One region of the Janthinobacterium sp. BJB304 genome, then DNA from elsewhere that is predicted to be linked to it. Evidence: predicted binding sites of a transcription regulator. Region 1 holds the regulator's gene; each other region holds the start of a gene.

Region 1 (3,484 bases):
AAGACCACCTCGTTCTACATGATCGTCGGCCTGGTGCCGTCGGATGGCGGCAGCATCGACATCAGCGGCGTGGACATTTCCAGCCTGCCGATCCACCGCCGCGCGCAGATGGGCCTGTCGTATCTGCCGCAGGAGGCGTCCGTGTTCCGCAAGCTGACGGTGGAAGACAATATCCGCGCCGTGCTGGAAATCCAGACCGTCGAAGGCCGTCCTTTGAAGAAGGCCGAGATCGAGGAACGCCTGGATAAACTGCTGGCCGACTTGCAGATTGAAAAGTTGCGCGAGAACCAGGCGCTGTCCCTGTCGGGCGGCGAGCGCCGCCGCGTGGAAATCGCCCGCGCCCTGGCCACCGATCCCCGTTTCGTGCTGCTCGACGAACCGTTCGCCGGCGTCGACCCGATCGCCGTGATCGAGATCCAGCGCATCGTGCGCTTCTTGAAGGAGCGCAATATCGGCGTGCTGATCACCGATCATAATGTGCGCGAGACGCTGGGTATTTGCGACCGTGCCTACATCATCAACCAGGGCTCGGTACTGGCGTCGGGACGCCCCGACGACATCATCGCGAACGAGTCGGTACGCCGGGTCTATCTGGGCGAACACTTCCGCATGTAAGCCAATGAAACAATCATTGCAGCTGCGCACTTCGCAGCACCTGGCACTGACGCCGCAGTTGCAGCAATCGATACGCCTGTTGCAATTGTCTACTCTGGAATTGCACCAGGAACTCGAGCAACTGCTGACGGACAATCCCTTGCTCGAGCGCCTCGACGATCCGCTCGACCGTTCGCTGCGCCTGCTGTCCGACGGGGCCTTGAGCTCCACGGCCGCGCCGGCCGAAGCGCCGCCCCAGCCGCCAGGCCAGGAGGCGCCCGCGGCGCCGGCCGAAGCGGAAACCTTTGACGGCGAGGCGGGCGAGGGCCCGGCCGCCGCGGATGGCGGCGACAGCGACTGGAGCGAGGCGAGCCGGGGCAAGGCGCCCGACGACGAAGATTCCCGCCCGCAACTGGAGGCCCATCACTGCACCCTGCGCGAACACCTGATGGAGCAGATGCGCGTGACGGTGCTCGAATTGCGCGACCGCGCGCTGGTCGAGCTGATCATCGACGCGCTCGACGACAATGGCTACCTGGAAGAGTCGCTCGACGACATCCTGGCGCGCCTGCCGGAAGAGCTGGAAATCGATGCCGACGAGATGCGCACGGCCTTGTCGCTGCTGCAAAGTTTCGATCCGCCCGGCGTGGGCGCGCGCAATGCGTCCGAATGCCTGGCGCTGCAAATCAAGCGCTTGCCGCACATCGCCATGGTGACGCGGCGCATGGCCCTCGTCATCGTGGAAAAGCACCTGGCCTGGTTTGCCCAGCGCGATTTCAACAAGCTGAAAAAAGCCCTCGATTGCGACGATGAAGACTTGCGTGAAGCGCAGACGGTAATTCGCCAGTGCAACCCGCATCCGGGCGCCGTGTTCGCTGCGGACGTGTCCGATTACGTGGTGCCCGACGTCGTCGTCAAGCGCGCGCGCAATGGCTGGCAAGTGACCCTGAACAACGACGTCATGCCGCGCCTGCGCGTCAATGCCATGTACGCCAACTTGCTCAAGCAGGGCAAGGGCGAGGGCGCCATGGGTGCACAGTTGCAGGAAGCCAAGTGGCTGATCAAGAATATGCGCCAGCGCTTCGACACGATTCTGCGCGTGGCGCAGGCGATAGTAGAAAGACAAAAGAACTTTTTCTCGCATGGAGCCGTTGCCATGCGCCCCCTTGTGCTCCGTGAAATAGCTGATACACTGGGTTTACACGAGAGTACTATCTCGCGGGTAACAACTCAAAAGTACATGCTGACCCCGCACGGCATGTTCGAGTTGAAATATTTCTTTGGTAGCCACGTCGCCACCGAAGCGGGGGGCGAAGCGTCATCGACGGCGATACGGGCATTGATCGTGCAACTGACAGGAGCAGAAGACCCTAAAAATCCTTTATCCGACAGTAAGATTGCGGACATGCTGGGGGAACAAGGCATGGTGATTGCGCGACGTACTGTTGCCAAATACCGGGAAGCATTAAAAATTCCGCCAGTGAGCCTGCGTAAGTGTTTGTAAGTTTTTTTCGGTTCCTCTGCGGGCCGGATACGATGGACCGCACGAACCCGATCATCTTTAGGAGTGTGTATGAATCTCACCATCAGCGGACATCATCTCGAAGTGACACCAGCCATCCGTGAATACGTACAAACGAAGCTGGAGCGCGTGAAACGTCATTTCGATCAAGTTATCGATATCGCCGTGATTCTGACCGTGGATAACCTCAAAGAGAAAGAAAAACGTCAAAAGGCCGAAGTCAACCTGCGTCTGAGTGGCAAAACTGTCTATGTGGAAAGCCTGGCGCACGACCTGTATGCCGCAATCGATACCCTGATCGACAAGCTCGATAGGCAAGTGATGAAATACAAAACCAAAGTGCAAGGGCACGGTAAAGAGGCGATCAAGCATCTGCCAGACAGTTCGGAAGAAGAATTCGCCCCCGCCTAAGCGGCCCGCGACTTTCAACCGGCTGTGATCAACTAAGGGCGCACATTGCGCCCTTTTTTGCGCCCGTAGCTGTCGAACGCAATGTTCCCCGCGCAGGCGCTAAAATGTTGGCACTTTCACTTCTTTCCTGCCTGCCATGAGCGACCTCGTCCAGATTTCCATCCGCCACCGCACGGGCCACATCGTGCTCGACCGTCCGAAAGCCTTGAATTCCCTGTCGCTGGAGATGGTGCGCGCCCTGAGCGCGGCCTTGCTGGCCTGGCGCGACGATCCGCAGGTGGACGCCGTGGTGATCCGCTCCAGCAGCGAAAAAGCCCTGTGCGCCGGCGGCGACATCCGTTTCTTTTACGACGCTGGCCTGGCCACGCCACAGGGCGGCAGCGCCTTGCTGGAAGATTTCTTTACGGAAGAATATGCTTTAAATCATTTGATCCATTTTTATCCGAAACCGTATATCGCCGTCATGGATGGGGTGGTGATGGGCGGCGGCATGGGCGTGGCGCAAGCGGGGCCCGGCAACCGCCTGCGCATCGTCACGGGCCGCACGCGCATGGCCATGCCGGAAGTCAATATCGGCCTGTTCCCCGATGTGGGCGGCAGTTACTTTTTGTCCCGTCTGGCGGGTCAGCTGGGCCTGTACCTGGGCTTGACGGGTTTGACGATCAACGCGGCCGACGCCCTCTACACGGGCCTGGCCGATGTCTACCTGCCCGAGGCGCAGATGGGGGCGCTGCTGGCCCTGTTCGAGTCCACGCCGGGCGAAGGCTTGCCGGTCGCTATCAAGGCACTGGCGGCACCATTCCAGGCCGAGGCGGGCGCTTCCCCCCTGGGCACGGCGCGCGCGGCGCTGGACCGCCACTTCAGCGCGGGTTCGGTGGCCGCCATCATGGCCTCGCTGGCGCAGGACGACGGCGCATTCGCGGCGAAGGCGCTGGCGGCCATGCGCCTGCGCTCGCC
Region 2 (3,484 bases), on a different contig from region 1:
TTTCAGGCGCTTCTGCATGTCGAGCCAGGTGGCGTTCTGGATTTCCCACACTTCCGTCGTCAACGTCCCCCGCACGGCGCGGGCGTTTTCGCGCGCGCCCGTCAGGCAGGCCAGGATGGACGAGGGGTTGTTCGGGTCGCGCACCATGAAGTCGAGCACGTCGCGCGTGTGGAAGCGGCCATATTTGTGGTCGTACGCGCTTTGCAGCTCGGAAATGCCCAGGGTGGCGCGCCAGCCTTGCTCCGCGTCCTGCTCGGACTGGGGCAGCATGGACGTCTGCATGTTGACGTCGAGCATGCGCGCCGTGTTTTCCGCCCGCTCCGTGTAGCGGGCCATCCAGAACAAATGATCGGCGGTGCGGCTCAGCATGTTTTCTCTCCTGCAAAAGCTGCTTTTTCTTCTGATAATGTGGCTTCCAGTACCCAGGTATCCTTGGTGCCGCCCCCCTGCGATGAATTGACCACCAGCGAGCCTTCGCCCAGCGCCACGCGGGTCAGGCCGCCCGGCACCATGGAAATGGTCTTGCCCGACAGCACGAACGGGCGCAGATCGATGTGGCGCGGCGCGATGCCGGCCTCGACATACGTGGGGCAGGCGGACAGGGCCAAGGTCGGCTGGGCGATGTAGCCGTCCGGATTGGCCAGCAGGCGCTGGCGGAAATCCTCGATCTGCGCCAGACTCGACGCCGGCCCCACCAGCATGCCGTAGCCGCCCGCGCCATGCACTTCCTTGACCACCAGTTTCGGCAAATTCGCCAGCACGTAGGACAGGTCGGCCGCCTTGCGGCACTGGTAGGTCGGTACGTTGTTGAGGATCGGTTCCTGCGACAGGTAAAACTTGATCATGTCGGGCACGAAAGGGTAGATCGACTTGTCGTCAGCCACGCCCGTGCCGATGGCGTTGGCCAGGGTGACTCTTCCCGCGCGGTAGACGGACAGCAGGCCCGGCACGCCCAGCGACGAATCGGAGCGGAAGGCCAGCGGGTCGAGGAAATCGTCGTCGACGCGGCGATAAATGACGTCGACGCGCTTGGGCCCGCGCGTGGTGCGCATGTAGACGGAATTGTCGTTGACAAACAAATCCTTGCCCTCGACCAGTTCCACGCCCATCTGCTGGGCCAGGAACGCATGCTCGAAGTAGGCGGAGTTGTACATGCCCGGCGTCATGACGACGACCGTCGGGTCATCGACGCCCATCGGCGCGACGGAACGCAAGTTGTCGAGCAACATGTCCGGGTAGTGGTCGACGGGGGCGATGCGGTTGCGGGCGAACAGTTCCGGGAACAGCCGCATCATCATCTTGCGGTCTTCCAGCATGTAGGACACGCCGGACGGCACGCGCAGATTGTCTTCCAGTACATAGAATTCGCCCTGGCCCGCGCGCACGATGTCGACGCCGGCGATGTGCGCATAGATGTCGGAAGCGACGGCAATGCCCTGCATTTCCGGGCGGTATTGGGCATTCTTGTAGATTTGCTCGGCGGGAATAATGCCCGCCTTGATGATGTTTTGCTCATGATAAATATCATGGATAAACATGTTCAATGCTTGCACGCGCTGGACCAGGCCCGTCTGCATCTGCGCCCATTCGGCGGCGGGGATGATGCGGGGGATGGTGTCGAACGGAATCAGACGTTCCGTGCCGGCATCGTCGCCATAGACGGCGAACGTGATGCCGACGCGGCGGAACGTCAGGTCGGCTTCGGCCCGCTTGCGGGCGATGGTCTCGGGCGATTGCTGTGCCAGCCAGTTGCTGAATTCACGATAGTGTTCACGTACCTTGCTGTCCGTACCCACGTCATTTGCAGTCATTTCATTGAAAAAATTTGCCATGTTGTGATTTCCCTTGAGCCGTGTCTACGTATAGCTCAGCAGGAAGCGTGCCAACAGGGCGGGCGTGAACAGGTGTAAAGATGACCACTTTTGTGGCGCAAATCAGTCATCTGCACCGCTTTGGTGCGCTAGCTGTCACTCTTGGGGAAGTCTGCGGGCGGGACGAAGGGACGGCAATCGACGGGCACGTCGAAGATGAAGCTGGTGCCCGTTTCGGCCGCGCTGTCGACGGCGATGCTGCCGCCATGGCTTTCGGCCACGCTCTGCACGAAGGGCAGGCCGATGCCCCAGCCTGGCGCGGGGCAGTTGTTCTCGCGGCGCAGATAGTCGAAGATGCGTTCCGCCTGTTCCGGCGCGATGGGTCGTCCGCTATTGTGGACGGTGAGGATCAGGCGTTCGTGCACCGCTTCCACGTGCACGCTGATGGGCGCGTCGTCGCCGTATTTGAGGGCATTGCCGAGCAGGTTTTCCAGCGCGCGGCGCAGCGAATTCTCGCACCACCAGCCGACGACGGATTGCCCGCTGACCTGGCATTTGTCGGGCCGCTGCAGGTTGACCTGGCTAGCCACGGCGTGCACCAGCGGCAGTACGTCGAACTGGCTCAGCACCAGCGGCAACTGCTGCCCCTGATGATAGCTGAGGCCATCGAGCAATTCCTCGATCATGCTGTCGAGCCGCTTGCTGTGCTCGGCAATCTTGTGCGCCAGCAATACCACCCGTTCCGGGTCCGCCGGCCTGAGCAGCAGCTGGGCGCTGGTGCTGATGACGGCCAGGGGATTGCGCATATCGTGCGACAGGCCGGCCGCCATGCGGCGCCGGAAGCTTTCGTGCATGCTGGTAAATTCGCGTATCGATTCGCGGATGCCCGAGTCGATCGATTCGTTGATCACTTGCCAGTCCTTGCTGCGCAGGGTGATGCCGGACTCATGCGCGACTTCGGCAAAGCAGTCGCGGAAGATCTGGTATTCCTGGATGACCTGTTCCGGCCCGTAATTGGTCATGCGCGCCCGTTCATTGCCATGTACGGCGGGCACGTTGCTGTTGCTGGTGGCATTCTCGCGCGGGTGGCCCGGGGTAAGGGCCTCGGCCAGGTTGTCGAAAAAGGCCGGCAAGGTATTGATGAGTATGGGCGTGAGCAACTGGTCGGCGCCGCGCACGCTGGTGCGCACGCGCTGTTCCCAGGCGCTGAGGACGGCGTCGCGCATGGCGAAGATGCGCTGCGCGCGCTGAAGTGGATGGCGCACGCCCGCCTGGCGACCCGCCTGATGATCCGTGGCAATATTCACCTGAACTCCCTGACAGGAATGACTATGCTCATAATAGTATGCGCCTAATCCGCCGCCGGGGAAACGCTTTATTGTCCAGTATCGGCCTGGCGCACGGCCGCATACAGGCGGGAAAGCGAGGCTGACCACTCGGTCAGCGAAAAGTTCTGTGGGTCATCATGACCGTTCGCAAACCCTGTATCGAGCACGGCGTGGAAGGCGGGAATCAGCCACGTTCCCTTGCGCACGCTGGCGGCGATATACAGCAGGGCCAGGCGGTCGTATTGGGCCGGCGTAAAGCCGGGATCGGGCGCCAGGCCATCGTTGCCCTTGCCGCCGCCGGGCACGGAGTTGCGCGGCTGCACCAGTTCCACGTGCAGGAACAGG
Region 3 (3,484 bases), on a different contig from region 1:
CGGAGGGATTGCTGATGACCAGGCCAAAGACGCTGGTGTACGAATAGCCATAGGCGGCGGCGCTGGCAGTGCCGCTGCTGGCCAGCAACAGCAAGGCCAGCAGGGCCGTTGGCAAGCGGGTACAAGAAAATATAGTCATGAAAATCCTCATCTGCCGGTCGGCCGCGTTGTAAGGAAAACCGACAGGCTTGCCACATAAAAAAAGGCGAGGAGACTCCCTCGCCTGTAAATCCCCCTGTTGCCTGGTTCAGGCGGCAAGCTTGCGGCGGCGGGCATAGCCCAGGCCAGCCAGACCCAGACCCAGCAGTGCCAGAGTGCCAGGTTCCGGCACCGCCTGTTTCACCAGGTCCACGCTTTCCACCGCATTCAATGTCAAGGTGTAGTTGCCGGTCGCGAGGGCATTGCTGACGGAACTGAAGTTGCCGCCGCAAGCCGTACCCACGCCTGTGCCCGTGGGTGTGCCGCAACCGGTGGGGTCATACGTAAACAGGTTGCCGCGCGTCAGGAAGTTGGTCGCCAGGCTGGTGTTCAGGTTGGCCGCATCCGCCGATTCCGTGCCACCGAAGATGCCGGAGCCGATAACGCCATCGGGTGTCCAGTTGAAGACAGTCGCGCCGGTCGAGTCGGTGATGGTGATGGTCATCACCAGGTTGGCCGTCGCGGTGGACAGCTGGCCCACTGTGCTTTGCAGGAAGACTTGCATGAATGGCGACGAGAAGAAGTCAAAGCTCAGCGTTGCCGTGGGGGAACCGACGACGAAGTTGACGGAGAAGCCCGTGGTCGAACCGTTGCGCCCGGACGCATCGGCCGTGCCGGCAGGATCATCCAGATGGGCTTCGGCCACGTTCACCGCCTGCGTGGAGGTGGAGCCGGGCGGGAACGAGGGGAACTGCGTGCTGACGATCTGCGCGTCGCCGCGCGAAAAGTTGCCCGTGGCACCTTGTTGCGTGAAGTCGTTCTCGCCCTTGGTCACGGCACCGACGGCGGCGCGGGGCGAGTCGAGCAGGCCGGGACCGCCATTGATGACGCTGACGCCATTCAGGGTGGCCGTGGCGCGCGAGATCGTGGTGCTGTTCAGGGCGGTGATGGAACCCGTGGCGGCGGCGATCTGCAGGCCGAAGATATTGTTGTAGGCATAGCCGTAGGCGCCCGCTTGTGCGCTACCGGCCGCGCACAGCATGGCCAATGCTGCTGCGGCCGGGAGCAGTTTCAGTTTAGAAAGTTTCATGTCATTCACCTCGTAGTTGAGTGAGTCTGGAAGTCTTGCCTGAGTCCTGTCGGCAGGTGCTCATGGCCAGACTTAAGCGACTTCCATGCCAACGCATGAGGTTCTTTTGAAATCAATGACTTGGCGTGCTTTTGTTGACACAGTGCAGGTGTTGCCGGACGCGTTGTAAGAAAAACCGACGCCGCCCGTCAAGGCTGGCTACCACGGGGCGACGAGCCCAGCAGGGCGTGCAGATGGGACAGCAAGCGTTGCCCGGGCACATACTCGCGCATGGCGGTGGCCAGCTGGCGCGCCGCCAGCCTGGCCCGGCCATCGTCGAGCATGCGCGTGGCGGCATGGCGCAGGGCGGTTTCCTGGAAACGGTCGGCGCGCAGCAGCAGGCCGGCGCCGGCGCCTGCGATGCCGTGCATGTTGAGGAATTGGTCGAGGTTGCCGGCGATGCCGATGACGGGCACGCCTGCCGTCAGCGCCTGCTGGCTGGTGGGGCTGCCGCCGTTGCAGATCACCAGGCTGGCGCGGCGGGCGGCCGCGTCGCCCGGCAGAAAGGGCGCGACATAGGCATTCGGCGGCACGGCATCGACGCGGATGGTGCCGGCCGTGGCCGCCAGCACGGTGACGGGCAGGGGCGCCAGCGCGCGCAGCACGCGCGGCAGCAATTGCCCCTGGCCCGAGCTGCCCAGGGTGACATAGATGATCGGCCGTCCGCTGCTCAGTTCCGGTCGCTGCCACCAGTCCGGCAAGTCGAGCGGCGGCGCCCAGATGATGGGTCCCAGGTAGTCGTGCGTGGGTGGCATGCCATGCGGCGGGAACAGCTGGGGAATATCGGCGTACAAGGTGCGGTCGGCATCCGTATAGATGCGCCGCAGGTCGCTGCCCAGCGATGGCAGGCCATGGCGTCGGCGCACGCGGTTCAGGGGGACGGCATGCGAGGCGAAGGCCAGCGGGCGGATCAGGCGGAACAGGGGATCGGCCAGCCAGATGGGCAGCACGCCCGTCAGGGGCAGGCTGGGCACCGTGTAATGCTGGCGCACCCAGGGACTCCAGTAGGCGTTGCTGACGGTAATGTAGGGAATGTGCTGCAGGCGCGCGCTGACGGACAGCGACAGGCGAAAGTCGCCGATCACGAGATCGGGCTGGGCGGCATTGAGCAGGCGCAAGTCATCTTCCACGTACGCATGCAAGGTGCTTTCCGTATAGACGGGCTTGCCGTGGGCCAGCGCCTGCAGAAATTGCAATGATGAAATACTGTCGATGCGCCAGCGGCGGAAGTGGGCTTGCCTGAAACAAAAGTCATACCCATCGGCGCAGGCAAAGTGCACTTCGTACGCTTCCTCGTCCAGGCCCTGGGCCAGGCTCAGTGGGCGGCCAACATGGGCCAGGGTCACTGCCTCGGCCATAAAGAGGATTTTCTTGCGCGCCATAGGGTCGCTTGCACTCGTGCTGTAGGGGATGCCTGCCAAGTTGGAGTGGCGCCACGCCGTTTAGTTCCCCTGCAGCGTGCCACTGGCGGGCGCCAGGATTTGGCCGCATCGGCTAGAGTGGGGCAAAGGAGGCCACCATGCAGCCACAATTCCGTTTTTCCCCGCTGCGTGCACACAGCACGCCCGAACCCGATATGCCGCCACCGCCGGAAGGCGATCCCCTCACGCCGCCGCCGGAACAGCCGCCGCACATCGACCCCGTGCCGGTCGAGGAGCCAACGCCGCCGCCACCGCCCGTGAAAATGCATTGAGCGGTTTTCGTGCCATGGCGCCGCGCCAAGGCCTGCGGTGGGCAGGCGTGCGCCGTGTTTATTTCCAGTCAGAAATGGAAGGCGCGGGCCTCGCCGGAGGTACGCCATTTAAACAACAAAAATGTCCACAAATGTTGCCGAGTGGATACAAATCAAGCCCCAACTGTCGAGTGTCATGCGGCCGTCACGATTCTGTTCTTATAATGAGACATCATAAAAATTCTTGTACAGGAGACCATCGTGGGCAATTCCTTGCATAACAAAATCTACCTGGGCCGGCGGCCTGTGATCACCAGCAAACACCTCGTGGCGCTGGCCCTGGCGGGTGCCGTTGCTGGTTGCGGCCTGGCATGGCTGCTGCTGCGCAGCTACAAATAACGCTCATCACACGCGTGTTTCCGCCGCCTGGCCGCCTGGCCGGCGGCGGTAGATGCACGTTGCCTGTTGCCGATGCGCAGCGGGGCGCGTACCATGGGGGCCGAACACCTGGCCTTTTATGGAAAAGTAATGAAGAACGAGAAATT
Region 4 (3,484 bases), on a different contig from region 1:
ATCGGCGTAATGTTAGGAAAGTATTCACCTTTTACTGGTGCAACGAATTTGCCGCCGATGTAATTGTCATAGCGTTGTTTGAAGGGATTGGCTACGCCCAGTTTGCTGATGTCTGCGAGATTCATGTCGTCCTCTATCGGGTTAATTAGAATGGAATTACTTAATTAAAATCAAACGTCCTGGTACAGATGGGGTGAGTACACGGAGTCTTCCGCAAATGCCGTGCCAGCTCGCCATCCCACTACAAACTTAGCCGCTTTTGCCCTTGTTGCAAGGGCGCGGCGTCAATGCCGGTGCGCTTTTCGGCGCATGCCCGGGCTTGAGCCGCGGGAGCGGGCCTGTTTGCGTTTTGAACAAGGTGAAGGCATCCTGTTCCAATCCGGGCCAGCCCTGCGGCTGCGGCCCGTCGCCGCTGCACAATGGAACAGGTGTACCAGACTGGAACACCTGTTCCTGTAACGCTACCGAATCACCACGCCCCATGGCAATTCGCCGACGGCGATATCGGCCACCTTGCGCGCGCTGGCCGTATCGATGACGGAGACGCTGTTCGAGCGGCCATTGGCCACGTACAGCTTGGCGCCATCGGGCGTGATGGCCATGTTCCACGGGCGCTTGCCGACGGGAATGGTGGCCGTCACCTGCTTGCTGGCCGTATCGATCACCATCACCGTACCGTCGATGCCGTTCGAGACATACACTTGCTTGCCGCCGGGATGGACCGCGATGCCGTTGGCATTCTTGCCTGCAGGAATGGTGGCAATCGCCTTGCGCGCCGTCATATCGATCACGTAGACAGCATTGACCAGTTCGCACGCCACGTAGGCAAGGCCCGAATCCGGACTGAAACCGATGCCGCGCGGACGCAAGCCCACGGCGATGGACGCGACCTGGCGGCGTTGCGCCACATCAATGACATCGACTTGCTCGGCCTCTTCCGCACTGACCAGCAGCCAGCGCCCATCGGGGCTGAAGACGGCATGTTCCGGGTTGCGTCCCTGCACCTTGATATCGGCCAGCAAGACGCCCGCCTGGCCATCGAGCAAGGCCACGCTATTGTTTTCCTCGACGGCCACGGCCACGTGACTGCCGTCGTACGAGGCGCTGACACCCTCCGGCGACTTGCCCAGCGCCACCGTGCGCACTGGTGCGCCAGCTTCGTTATCGATCAGCAGCAAGGCGCTGCTGGCCGCGTCCGCGACAAACAATTGCCGTCCGGTCGGGTCGGCGGCGATGCCGCGCGGACGCTTGCCTGCGGCGATCTGGCGCACGACCTGGTCGGTCGCCGTGTCGATCACGCTCACGGTGCCCGATTTTTCATTGGGGACATAGGCAAAAGGAGCGGCCTGGAGGGCGGTGCTGGCAAGCGCCGGCAACAGCCAGCACACCTGGCGCAAGCGCGGGAAGAAGTTGGGCATAATCACCTTTTCAATGGCAAAACACAGGAAAAGCGCGCGGTAGCGGCGCATCTGATAATTGCTGCATGCAAACGCCGTGCCACTGACACGCGTATAATTTCCGCCCACCAATGGAGACATGGCAGGCATATTGCTTGATACAACTATGCAGACCTGCGCCGCTCACGCGCTCAAGCAGGCTTTTATTCACATTGGAGAATCCGCATGCAGCATCGTTTCCGCCTGAACACCATCGCCAGCCTGTTTGTCGCCGGCAGCGCCACCCTGGCCCCCCACGTCTTTGCCGCCGAGGCGGCTGACTTGGCCGCCGGGCAACTCATGGATACGGTGGTCATCAGCGGCAGCCGCATCGCCCACCCCAGCCAGGAAGTGCCCGCGTCCATCGACATCGTCGACAGCGCCCGCATCCAGGAGGGCCAAATCCGCGTCAATGCCTCGGAAGCGCTGGCCGCCGTGCCGGGTCTGGTCGTACAAAACCGCCAAAACTACGCGCAAGACTTGCAAATCTCGTCGCGCGGCTTCGGCGCCCGTTCGGCCTTCGGCGTGCGCGGCGTCAAGCTGATCAGCGACGGCATTCCCGCCAGCATGCCCGACGGGCAAGGCCAGGCCGCCACCTTCAACCTCGATACAGCCGAGCGCATCGAAGTGCTGCGCGGGCCGTTTTCTGCCATCTATGGCAACCATTCGGGCGGCGTGATCCAGCTGTTTTCCAAGGATGGGAAAAATCCCCCCTCCGTCGAACTGAACGTGACGGGCGGCAGCTTCGGCACCAGCAAGGTGGACCTGTCGGCGCAGGGCCAGGCAGGCGGCATCGGCTACGTGCTCGACGGTTCGCGCTTCCGCACGGATGGCTTTCGAGACCACAGCGCCGCCACGCGCGAACAGGCGTTCGGCAAGATTACCGTCAAACCCAATGCGGACAGCAAGCTGACCATCGTCGCCAACAGCCTGCACCAGGGCAATACGCAAGATCCTCTGGGCGCCACCTGGGCCACGTTTTCCCGCGATCCGCGCGCCGGCGAAATCGATGCGAGCGACACGCAAAACCCGAAACGCACCCTGGCCGAACGCTACAACACGCGCAAGAGCATCGACCACCAGCAAATCGGCGCCACCTATGAACAATCGTTTGGCGAAGACCGCCTGCACGTGACGGCCTACGGCGGCAACCGCGACGTGATCCAGTACCAGGCATTCACCAAGGGTTTCCAGGCACCGGCCAGCCATTCGGGCGGCGTGGTCGACTTCCAGCGTGAGTTCTACGGCATCGATACCAACTGGCTGCACGTCAGCCAGTTGGCAGGCGGCAAGCTGAGCACCACCATCGGCATCGACTATGGCCGCTCCAGCGATGACCGCACCGGCTATGAAAATTACATCGGCAACACGTTTGGCGTGAAAGGCAAGCTGCGCCGCGACGAGCAAGATGTCGTCTCCAGCCTCGATCCGTATATCCAGACGGAATGGCAAAGCGGGCCATGGCTGCTCAGCGCAGGTGTGCGCTACAGCAAAATGAAAGTGTCGGTCAACGACCGCTTCCTCGGCAATGGCAACGACAGCGGCAGCCTGGAGTTCAGCCACACGACACCCGTGCTGGGCCTGCTGTATAAACTGACGCCCAACGTCAACGTGTACGCCAGCGCCGCGCGCGGTTTCGAAGCACCCACCCTGAACGAACTGTTTTACTCGGGCACGGGCGGCGGCTTCAATTACCAGCTGAAACCGGCCACCAGCACCAACCTGGAAGCGGGCGTCAAGGCCAGGATCGCCAACAACACGCATGTGAACGCGGCCGTGTTCCAGATCAAGACCAACGATGAACTGGTCGTCGACAGTTCCAGCGGCGGGCGCACCAGCTACCGCAATGCGGGCAAGACCTTACGCCAAGGCATGGAAGTGTCGCTCGACTCCAACTTGCCGTATGGTTTCACGACAAAAGTGGCGCTGACCAGCCTGCACGCCGTGTATGACCAGGCCTTCGGCAGCGTGCGCGAAGGCAGCCGTTTACCGGGCGTGCCCAGCGCCAACCTGTTCGCGGAACTGGCCTGGAAAGACACGCTCGACCG

Evidence for each region. Region 1 encodes sigma-54, which starts transcription at its own class of promoters, with help from an activator protein. Its sites were predicted from a motif close to TGGCANGNAANCTGCTTT; they were not measured.
Region 2: the regulator sigma-54 is predicted to act here: its motif matches at 1,868-1,885, upstream of CSQ95_RS03135 (circularly permuted type 2 ATP-grasp protein).
Region 3: the regulator sigma-54 is predicted to act here: its motif matches at 1,302-1,319, upstream of CSQ95_RS22840 (EDSAP-1 family PEP-CTERM protein).
Region 4: the regulator sigma-54 is predicted to act here: its motif matches at 1,483-1,500, upstream of CSQ95_RS28375 (beta-propeller fold lactonase family protein).

Annotation. Positions count from the first base shown of each region.
Region 1 is NZ_PDZN01000006.1:121,996-125,479, reverse strand. Features, by position in the region: gene lptB (LPS export ABC transporter ATP-binding protein) at 1-615, shown strand, start outside; gene CSQ95_RS09200 (RNA polymerase factor sigma-54) at 620-2,098, shown strand; gene hpf (ribosome hibernation-promoting factor, HPF/YfiA family) at 2,168-2,527, shown strand; gene CSQ95_RS09190 (enoyl-CoA hydratase/isomerase family protein) at 2,664-3,484, shown strand, end outside.
Region 2 is NZ_PDZN01000002.1:260,222-263,705, forward strand. Features, by position in the region: gene CSQ95_RS03130 (alpha-E domain-containing protein) at 1-369, opposite strand, end outside; gene CSQ95_RS03135 (circularly permuted type 2 ATP-grasp protein) at 363-1,832, opposite strand; gene CSQ95_RS03140 (sensor histidine kinase KdpD) at 1,961-3,118, opposite strand; gene CSQ95_RS03145 (hypothetical protein) at 3,187-3,484, opposite strand, start outside.
Region 3 is NZ_PDZN01000022.1:32,292-35,775, forward strand. Features, by position in the region: gene CSQ95_RS22835 (EDSAP-1 family PEP-CTERM protein) at 1-139, opposite strand, end outside; gene CSQ95_RS22840 (EDSAP-1 family PEP-CTERM protein) at 248-1,228, opposite strand; gene CSQ95_RS22845 (glycosyltransferase) at 1,417-2,649, opposite strand; gene CSQ95_RS29735 (hypothetical protein) at 2,787-2,960, shown strand; gene CSQ95_RS29740 (hypothetical protein) at 3,201-3,338, shown strand; gene CSQ95_RS22850 (hypothetical protein) at 3,468-3,484, shown strand, end outside.
Region 4 is NZ_PDZN01000039.1:8,093-11,576, reverse strand. Features, by position in the region: gene adh (aldehyde dehydrogenase) at 1-125, opposite strand, end outside; gene CSQ95_RS28375 (beta-propeller fold lactonase family protein) at 462-1,418, opposite strand; gene CSQ95_RS28370 (TonB-dependent receptor) at 1,623-3,484, shown strand, end outside.